One region of the Pseudarthrobacter sp. CC12 genome, then DNA from elsewhere that is predicted to be linked to it. Evidence: riboswitches for the same ligand, from Rfam matches in the RefSeq annotation. Region 1 holds a riboswitch; the other holds the start of a gene.
The links. A riboswitch is a leader RNA that binds a small molecule or an ion and turns the genes downstream of it on or off. The one in region 1 is predicted to bind glycine.
Positions count from the first base shown of each region.

Region 1 (3,411 bases):
CAATGGCAATGATCTTGATGAGCGCGAACCAGAACTCCGTCTCGCCAAAGGCCTTGACGGTGGTGAGGTTCAGCAGGAGAAGGATGGCTACGGTGGCCAGGCCGGGGATCCACAGGGGCACCCCGGGCCACAGTTCCCGGGAGTAGCCGGCGATGGCGATGACATCGGCGATGCCGGTGATGACCCAGCAGAACCAGTAGGTCCAGCCCGTAAAGAAGCCGGCCCACGGGCCCAGCAGATCTGCGGCGAAATCGCTGAAGGACTTGTAGTTGAGGTTGCTGAGCAGCAGTTCACCCATGGCACGCATGACGAAGAACAGCATGAAACCGATGATCATGTATACGAAGATCACCGAGGGGCCGGCTGCCGAGATGGTCTTGCCGGAACCCATGAACAGGCCGGTGCCGATTGCGCCGCCGATGGCGATCAGTTGGATGTGGCGGTTGCTGAGCTGCCGCTCCAGGTGCGGGGCTCCGCTGCCGGGGGACGTCGGGGAATGGGTCGTCATTGAGGAACTCCATCGTTCGAGCGGCACCCGGGGTGTCGCAAAGATTGGATTTCCTCCCCGCTCTGTCTTGGACCTGAGAGTTTCCACTCGCCGGGATGGCGTGCTTGCACCGTCGGTGAGCCAGGACAGGGCCTGGCTGCTTTCCAGAGTTGCCTCACCGCGGCGGTACGTGGGCCTGAGAGTTTCCTGGGGAGGGTTTGCTCCTACGGCGCCTGCTGAACGTACCGGCAGGGCTCTCCCGCCGCAGGTCAAAAGCGTTGATTGGTAAATCAGTGTTCAGTTATCGGAGGGCATCAGCTGCGGGCTTTCCAGCCGCACGGCGCATTTTTGGGCCTCCGGTAATCACAGCCGGCGACGGAGCGCCCAGCGTTCTTTGGGCCAGTTCCGCTGTCCGGCCGGATCACGGGGTTCAGTGTGGCGTCCGTCACGAACAAAAGTCAAGCCCGGCATTACGACGCCGCCGTAATGCTGCCGCCGGCAGCCTTCATGACGGGCCAACTTGCACCCCCGGGCCGCATCCTGTAACTTGTGAGCCGAATCACCCACATTTCAATAAGCCTTTCGAGCTGTGGCGGGAGAGTTCTCCCGGCCATCACCGGGCAGGCGCCGTAGGAGCAAATCCTCCCCAGGAATCTCTCAGGCCCATGTACCGTCACGGCGAGGCGACTCTGGAAAGCAGTGCTGCTCCGGCAGTACTCACCGACGGTGCAAGCAGGCCCTGGCTGGGTTTGCGGAATCTCTCAGGTCCAATACAGAGCGGGGAGGGACCCGATCCATGCCGAGCCACCCGTGGCCGGCCAATCCTGGAGTTCCTCATGACGATTCAATCCCAACCGTCTGTCTTTGCGGACCGGCACATCGGTGCACGCCGCCAGGCTGACGTGGACACCATGCTCAAGGCCGTTGGCTACGACAGCGTTGACGGCCTTGTGGACATCGCCGTCCCCAATTCGATCCGCCAGTCCAAGCCGCTCGCGCTCAAGGGCGCCCTCAGCGAGGTTGAGGTGCTTGCTGAATTGCGCCGGCTGGCCGCCAAGAACAAGACCGCTGTCCAGATGATCGGCCAGGGCTACTACGACACCATCACCCCTGCGGTGATCCGCCGGAACGTGCTGGAAGCCCCCGCCTGGTACACCGCCTACACGCCCTACCAGCCCGAAATTTCCCAAGGCCGGCTCGAGGCACTCCTGAACTTCCAGACCATGGTCCAGGACCTGGTTGGCCTGCCCATCGCCAACGCCTCGCTGCTGGACGAAGCCACCGCCGTGGCCGAGGCCGTGCTGATGATGCGCCGCGCCAACAAAAACAAGGACGCCCGCGACGGCAAGACCGTCCTGGACGCCGACGTCCTGCCCCAGACCATCGCCATCGTCAAGGGCCGCGCCGAGGCGCTCGGCTTCGAGGTTGAGGTTGCCGACCTGTCCAACGGCCTGCCCGACGGCGACATCAACGGCATCGTGCTCCAGCAGCCCGGCGCCTCCGGCCGCGTCTTCAACCACGCAGGCGTCATCGCCGAGGCCAAGGAACGCGGCGCACTGGTTACCGTCGCTGCCGACCTGCTGGCCCTGACCCTGATCACCCCTCCGGGGGAGCAGGGCGCCGACATCGCCGTCGGCTCCACCCAGCGTTTCGGTGTGCCGCTGTTCTTCGGCGGCCCGCACGCCGCCTACATGGCCGTGGCCAAGGGCCTGGAGCGTTCCATGCCCGGCCGCCTGGTGGGCGTGTCCAAGGACGACGCCGGCCTCCCGGCCTACCGCCTGGCGCTGCAGACGCGCGAGCAGCACATCCGCCGCGAAAAGGCCACGTCCAACATCTGCACCGCGCAGGCCCTGCTGGCCATCGTGTCCTCCTTCTACGCCGTTTACCACGGCCCGGACGGACTGAAGGCCATCGCCGAGCGCGTCCACAACAACTCCCGCGCCCTGGCCACCACCCTCAAGGTCGCAGGCCGGGAACTGGCCACTGAGACGTTCTTCGACACGGTCACTGTCTCCGTTCCCGGCAAGGCCGCCAAGGTCATCACCGCTGCTGAAGCACGCGGGATCAACCTGCGGCATATTGATGCCGACACCATCGGCGTGTCCGTGGATGAAACCACGACGCCGGAAATCCTGTCCGCGATCGCCGTCGCCTTCGGTGCCGGCCCCGTGGTGGACGCCGAGGGCTTCGAACTGCCCGCAGAGGTGCTCCGCACCTCCGAGTACATGCAGCACCCGGTGTTCAACACCCACCGGTCCGAAACCCAGCTCCTGCGCTACATCCGCAAGCTCTCTGACCGGGACCTCGCGCTGGACCGCACCATGATCCCGCTGGGCTCGTGCACCATGAAGCTGAATGCCACCGCCGAGATGGAAGCCATCTCCTGGCCGGAGTTCGCCTCCATCCACCCCTTCGCCCCGGACTCCCAGACCGAAGGCTGGCGTGAACTGATCAGTGGCCTGGAAGCCGACTTGGCGGAAATCACCGGCTACGACCAGGTGTCCCTCCAGCCCAACGCCGGGTCCCAGGGCGAGCTCGCCGGCCTGCTGGCCATCCGCGGCTACCACCGCGCGAACGGCGACACCCAGCGCAACGTCTGCCTGATCCCGGCCTCGGCCCACGGCACCAACGCCGCCTCCGCCGTCCTGGCCGGCATGAAGGTCGTCGTCGTTGCCACGGCCGCGGATGGAACGATTGACCACGAGGACCTGTACGCAAAGATCGAGGCGAACAAGGACGTCCTCTCGGCGATCATGATCACCTACCCATCCACCCACGGCGTCTACGATGCGGACGTGACCGAGATCTGCGAGGCCGTCCATGCTGCCGGCGGCCAGGTCTACGTTGACGGAGCCAACCTGAACGCCCTGGTCGGCCTGGCCCAGCCGGGCAAGTTCGGCGGGGATGTGTCCCACCTGAACCTG
Region 1 is NZ_JARDJH010000054.1:3,850-7,260, reverse strand. It holds gene cycA (D-serine/D-alanine/glycine transporter) at 1-508, opposite strand, end outside; glycine riboswitch at 662-759, opposite strand; glycine riboswitch at 1,071-1,170, shown strand; gene gcvP (aminomethyl-transferring glycine dehydrogenase) at 1,324-3,411, shown strand, end outside.

Region 2 (3,411 bases), on a different contig from region 1:
GGCCTTCGCCGCGACCGGCCCGACGCCGGGTCCCCCGCCGCCGTGCGGGATGCAGAAGGTCTTGTGCAGGTTCAGGTGGGACACATCCCCGCCGAACTTGCCCGGCTGGGCCAGGCCCACCAGGGCGTTCAGGTTGGCGCCGTCGACGTAGACCTGGCCACCGGCAGCATGGACGGCCTCGCAGATCTCGGTCACGTCCGCATCGTAGACGCCGTGGGTGGACGGGTAGGTGATCATGATCGCCGAGAGGACGTCCTTGTTCGCCTCGATCTTGGCCGTCAGGTCATCGTGATTGATGGTGCCGTCCGCGGCGGTGGCAACCACTACGACCTTCATGCCGGCCAGGACGGCGGAGGCAGCGTTGGTGCCATGGGCCGAGGCCGGGATCAGGCAGACGTTGCGCTGCTGCTCGCCGCGGGAGTGGTGGTACCCGCGGATAGCCAGCAGCCCGGCCAGTTCGCCCTGGGAGCCCGCGTTGGGCTGGATGGACACCTGGTCATACCCGGTGATCGTGGTCAGGTCCGCTTCCAGGTCCGCGATGAGTTCGCGCCAGCCTTCGGTCTGGGAGTCCGGGGCGAAGGGGTGGATGGAGGCAAACTCCGGCCAGGAGATGGCTTCCATCTCGGCGGTGGCGTTCAGCTTCATGGTGCACGAGCCCAGCGGGATCATGGTGCGGTCCAGCGCGAGGTCCCGGTCCGACAGCTTCCGGATGTAGCGCAGGAGCTGGGTTTCGGACCGGTACGTGTTGAAGACCGGGTGCTGCAGGTAGTCGGAGGAACGCTCCACGGCGGCCTCCAGCACAAAGCCCTGGCCCTCGCCGCGGATCCCGGCAACGGTGGCGCCAAAGACGTCGGCAACCTCGGCGACGATGGCCGGCGTCGTGGTTTCATCCAGGGAAATGCCCACGGTGTCGGCGTCGACGGGACGCAGGTTGATCCCGCGTGCTTCGGCGGCGGCGACAATCGCGGCAGCGCGTCCCGGGACCCGGACCGTCAGGGTGTCGAAAAAGCTCGTGTGCAGCACCTCCACACCGGCACCCGCCAGCGAGGCCGCCAGTGTTCGTGCATGGCCGTGGGCGGTTTCCGCGATCGCCTTCAGCCCGTCGGGGCCGTGGTAGACGGCGTACATGGAGGAGACGATGGCCAGGAGGGCCTGCGCGGTGCAGATGTTGGACGTGGCCTTTTCGCGGCGGATGTGCTGCTCGCGCGTCTGCAGCGCGAGGCGGTACGCGGGCATCCCTGCGTCGTCCTTGGACACGCCCACCAGGCGGCCGGGCATGGAACGCTCCAGGCCCTTGCGGACGGCCATGTAGGCGGCGTGCGGCCCGCCGAAGAACAGCGGCACCCCGAAACGCTGCGTGGAGCCGACGGCGATGTCGGCGCCCTGCTCGCCGGGAGGCGTTATCAGGGTCAGGGCCAGCAGGTCGGCGGCCACGGTAACCAGCGCACCGCGGTCCTTCGCCGCCGCAATGGTGGCGGACTGATCCCAGACCCGGCCTGAGGCGCCGGGCTGCTGGAGCACGATCCCGTTGATCGCACCTTCAGGGAGGCCCTTGGACAGGTCGGCAACCTCAACCTCGAAGCCGAGCGCCTCGGCGCGGCCCTTGACGATGGCAATGGTCTGCGGCAGCACGTCAATGTCCAGGACGGTCTTGCCGTCGTGGGCGTCTTTGGTCTTGTTGGCGCGGCGCATGAGCAGCACCGCTTCGGCCACGGCGGTGGCTTCATCCAGCAGGGAGGCGTTGGCGATGGGCAGGCCCACCAGGTCCTGGACCATGGTCTGGAAGTTCAGGAGTGCCTCAAGCCGGCCCTGGGAAATTTCGGGCTGGTACGGGGTGTAGGCGGTGTACCAGGCCGGGGCCTCGAGGATGTTCCGGCGGATCACGGCAGGGGTGATGGTGTCGTAGTAGCCCTGGCCAATCATCTGGACCGCGGTCTTGTTCTTGGCGGCCAGCCGGCGCAATTCAGCAAGCACCTCAACCTCACTGAGGGCATCCTGCAGGCGGAGGGCCGTGTCCTGGCGGATGACCTTGGGCACGGCGGTGTCCACCAGGGAATCGACCGTGCCGTAGCCCACGGCTTTGAGCATGGTGTCGGCGTCGTCCTGGCGGCGTGCGCCAATGTGGCGGTCTACGAAGGTGGTGGAGGTTGGGGTAACCGACACGAAGGAACTCCATTTATTCAGGCGGCGCAGGGTACGCCACAGCTATTCGGGTCCCTCCCCGCTCTGTATTGGACCTGAGAGTTTCCGCGTCGCCTGCCTGCGCAGGAACCGCTTGCACCGTCGGTGAGCACAACAGCCGTTCCGCTTCCCCCAAGGGAGGCCGGACAACTGCCTGCTGCTTTCCAGAGGTGCCTCGCCGCGGCGGTACAGGGGCCTGCGAGATTCCTGGGGAGGATTTGCTCCTACGGCGCCTGCCTGTACTTCCGGCAGAACTCTCCCGCCGCAGATCAAAGGCTATTCATTTGTTGGATCATGACGGCCGGTGACAGCCCTCACAACTCTCCATTGTCCTACGCCAGAAGCCCTCCGGCAAATGGAAAACTACCTGCGGAGCCGTTCCAACGCGGCCAGGAGTTCCTCCACGTCAGCGGCTGCTCCGCCTTCCGGCGCAGGGCCCACGGAAAGCATGGCATTGAAGTACAAACCGTCACCCATATACAGGACAGCCCTGGCCAGGCCGGGCCCCACATCCGCAGCAATCTCGTCCAGCCACCGCTGCTGGATGGCGGCGAACCGGCGGCGGGTCTCCTCATGCGCCACCTCGGCAAGCCGCGTGGCGGCCACAATGACCCGGTCCAGAGGAGTATCCGCCCAGACAGAGGAACGGATGAAATACGCGGCGGCACCTTCGCTGGCCGAAGCCATCGCGTCGGCATCCGCCTTGGCCAACCCCTCAAGGCGGTCCAGCAGCACGGCGATGAGCGCTTCCTTGTTGGGAAAGTGGTAGAGGAGGCCACCTTTGGACACCCCGGCCTTACGGGCTACGGCGTCGAGGGTTGCAGCGCGCTCCCCCACTTCGATCAGCAGGGACTCGAAGGCGTCAAGGACCGCATCACGGGCTACAGGCTTTCGGGGCATGCCTTCCATCATGCCCTCCACCGGCAGGGAAGAAGGAATGCTTCGGTTTCAAACTATACCGTCCAGACGGTACAGTTATTACATGACGACCTCCATTCGCCCGGCCTCCTTACAAAGGGACAGCTCCGCCATGCGGCCACCGTGGCGGGATTGGCTCGCGTTGGGGCTGCTGATGTTTCCCGTGCTGCTGGTGGCAGTGGACAATACCGCCCTGACCTTCGCCCTGCCCGCCATCGCCCGCGCCCTGGAACCGACGGGCCTGCAGCTGCTGTGGATCGTGGACGCCTATCCACTGGTCCTGGCAGGGCTGCTGGTATCAATGGGAAGCCT
Region 2 is NZ_JARDJH010000042.1:2,078-5,488, forward strand. It holds gene gcvP (aminomethyl-transferring glycine dehydrogenase) at 1-2,163, opposite strand, end outside; glycine riboswitch at 2,356-2,453, opposite strand; gene PV772_RS20045 (TetR/AcrR family transcriptional regulator) at 2,545-3,081, opposite strand; gene PV772_RS20050 (MFS transporter) at 3,164-3,411, shown strand, end outside.
Region 2: it holds a riboswitch for glycine, as region 1 does, so the genes downstream of both, gcvP (aminomethyl-transferring glycine dehydrogenase) here and gcvP (aminomethyl-transferring glycine dehydrogenase) in region 1, are expected to answer to the same signal.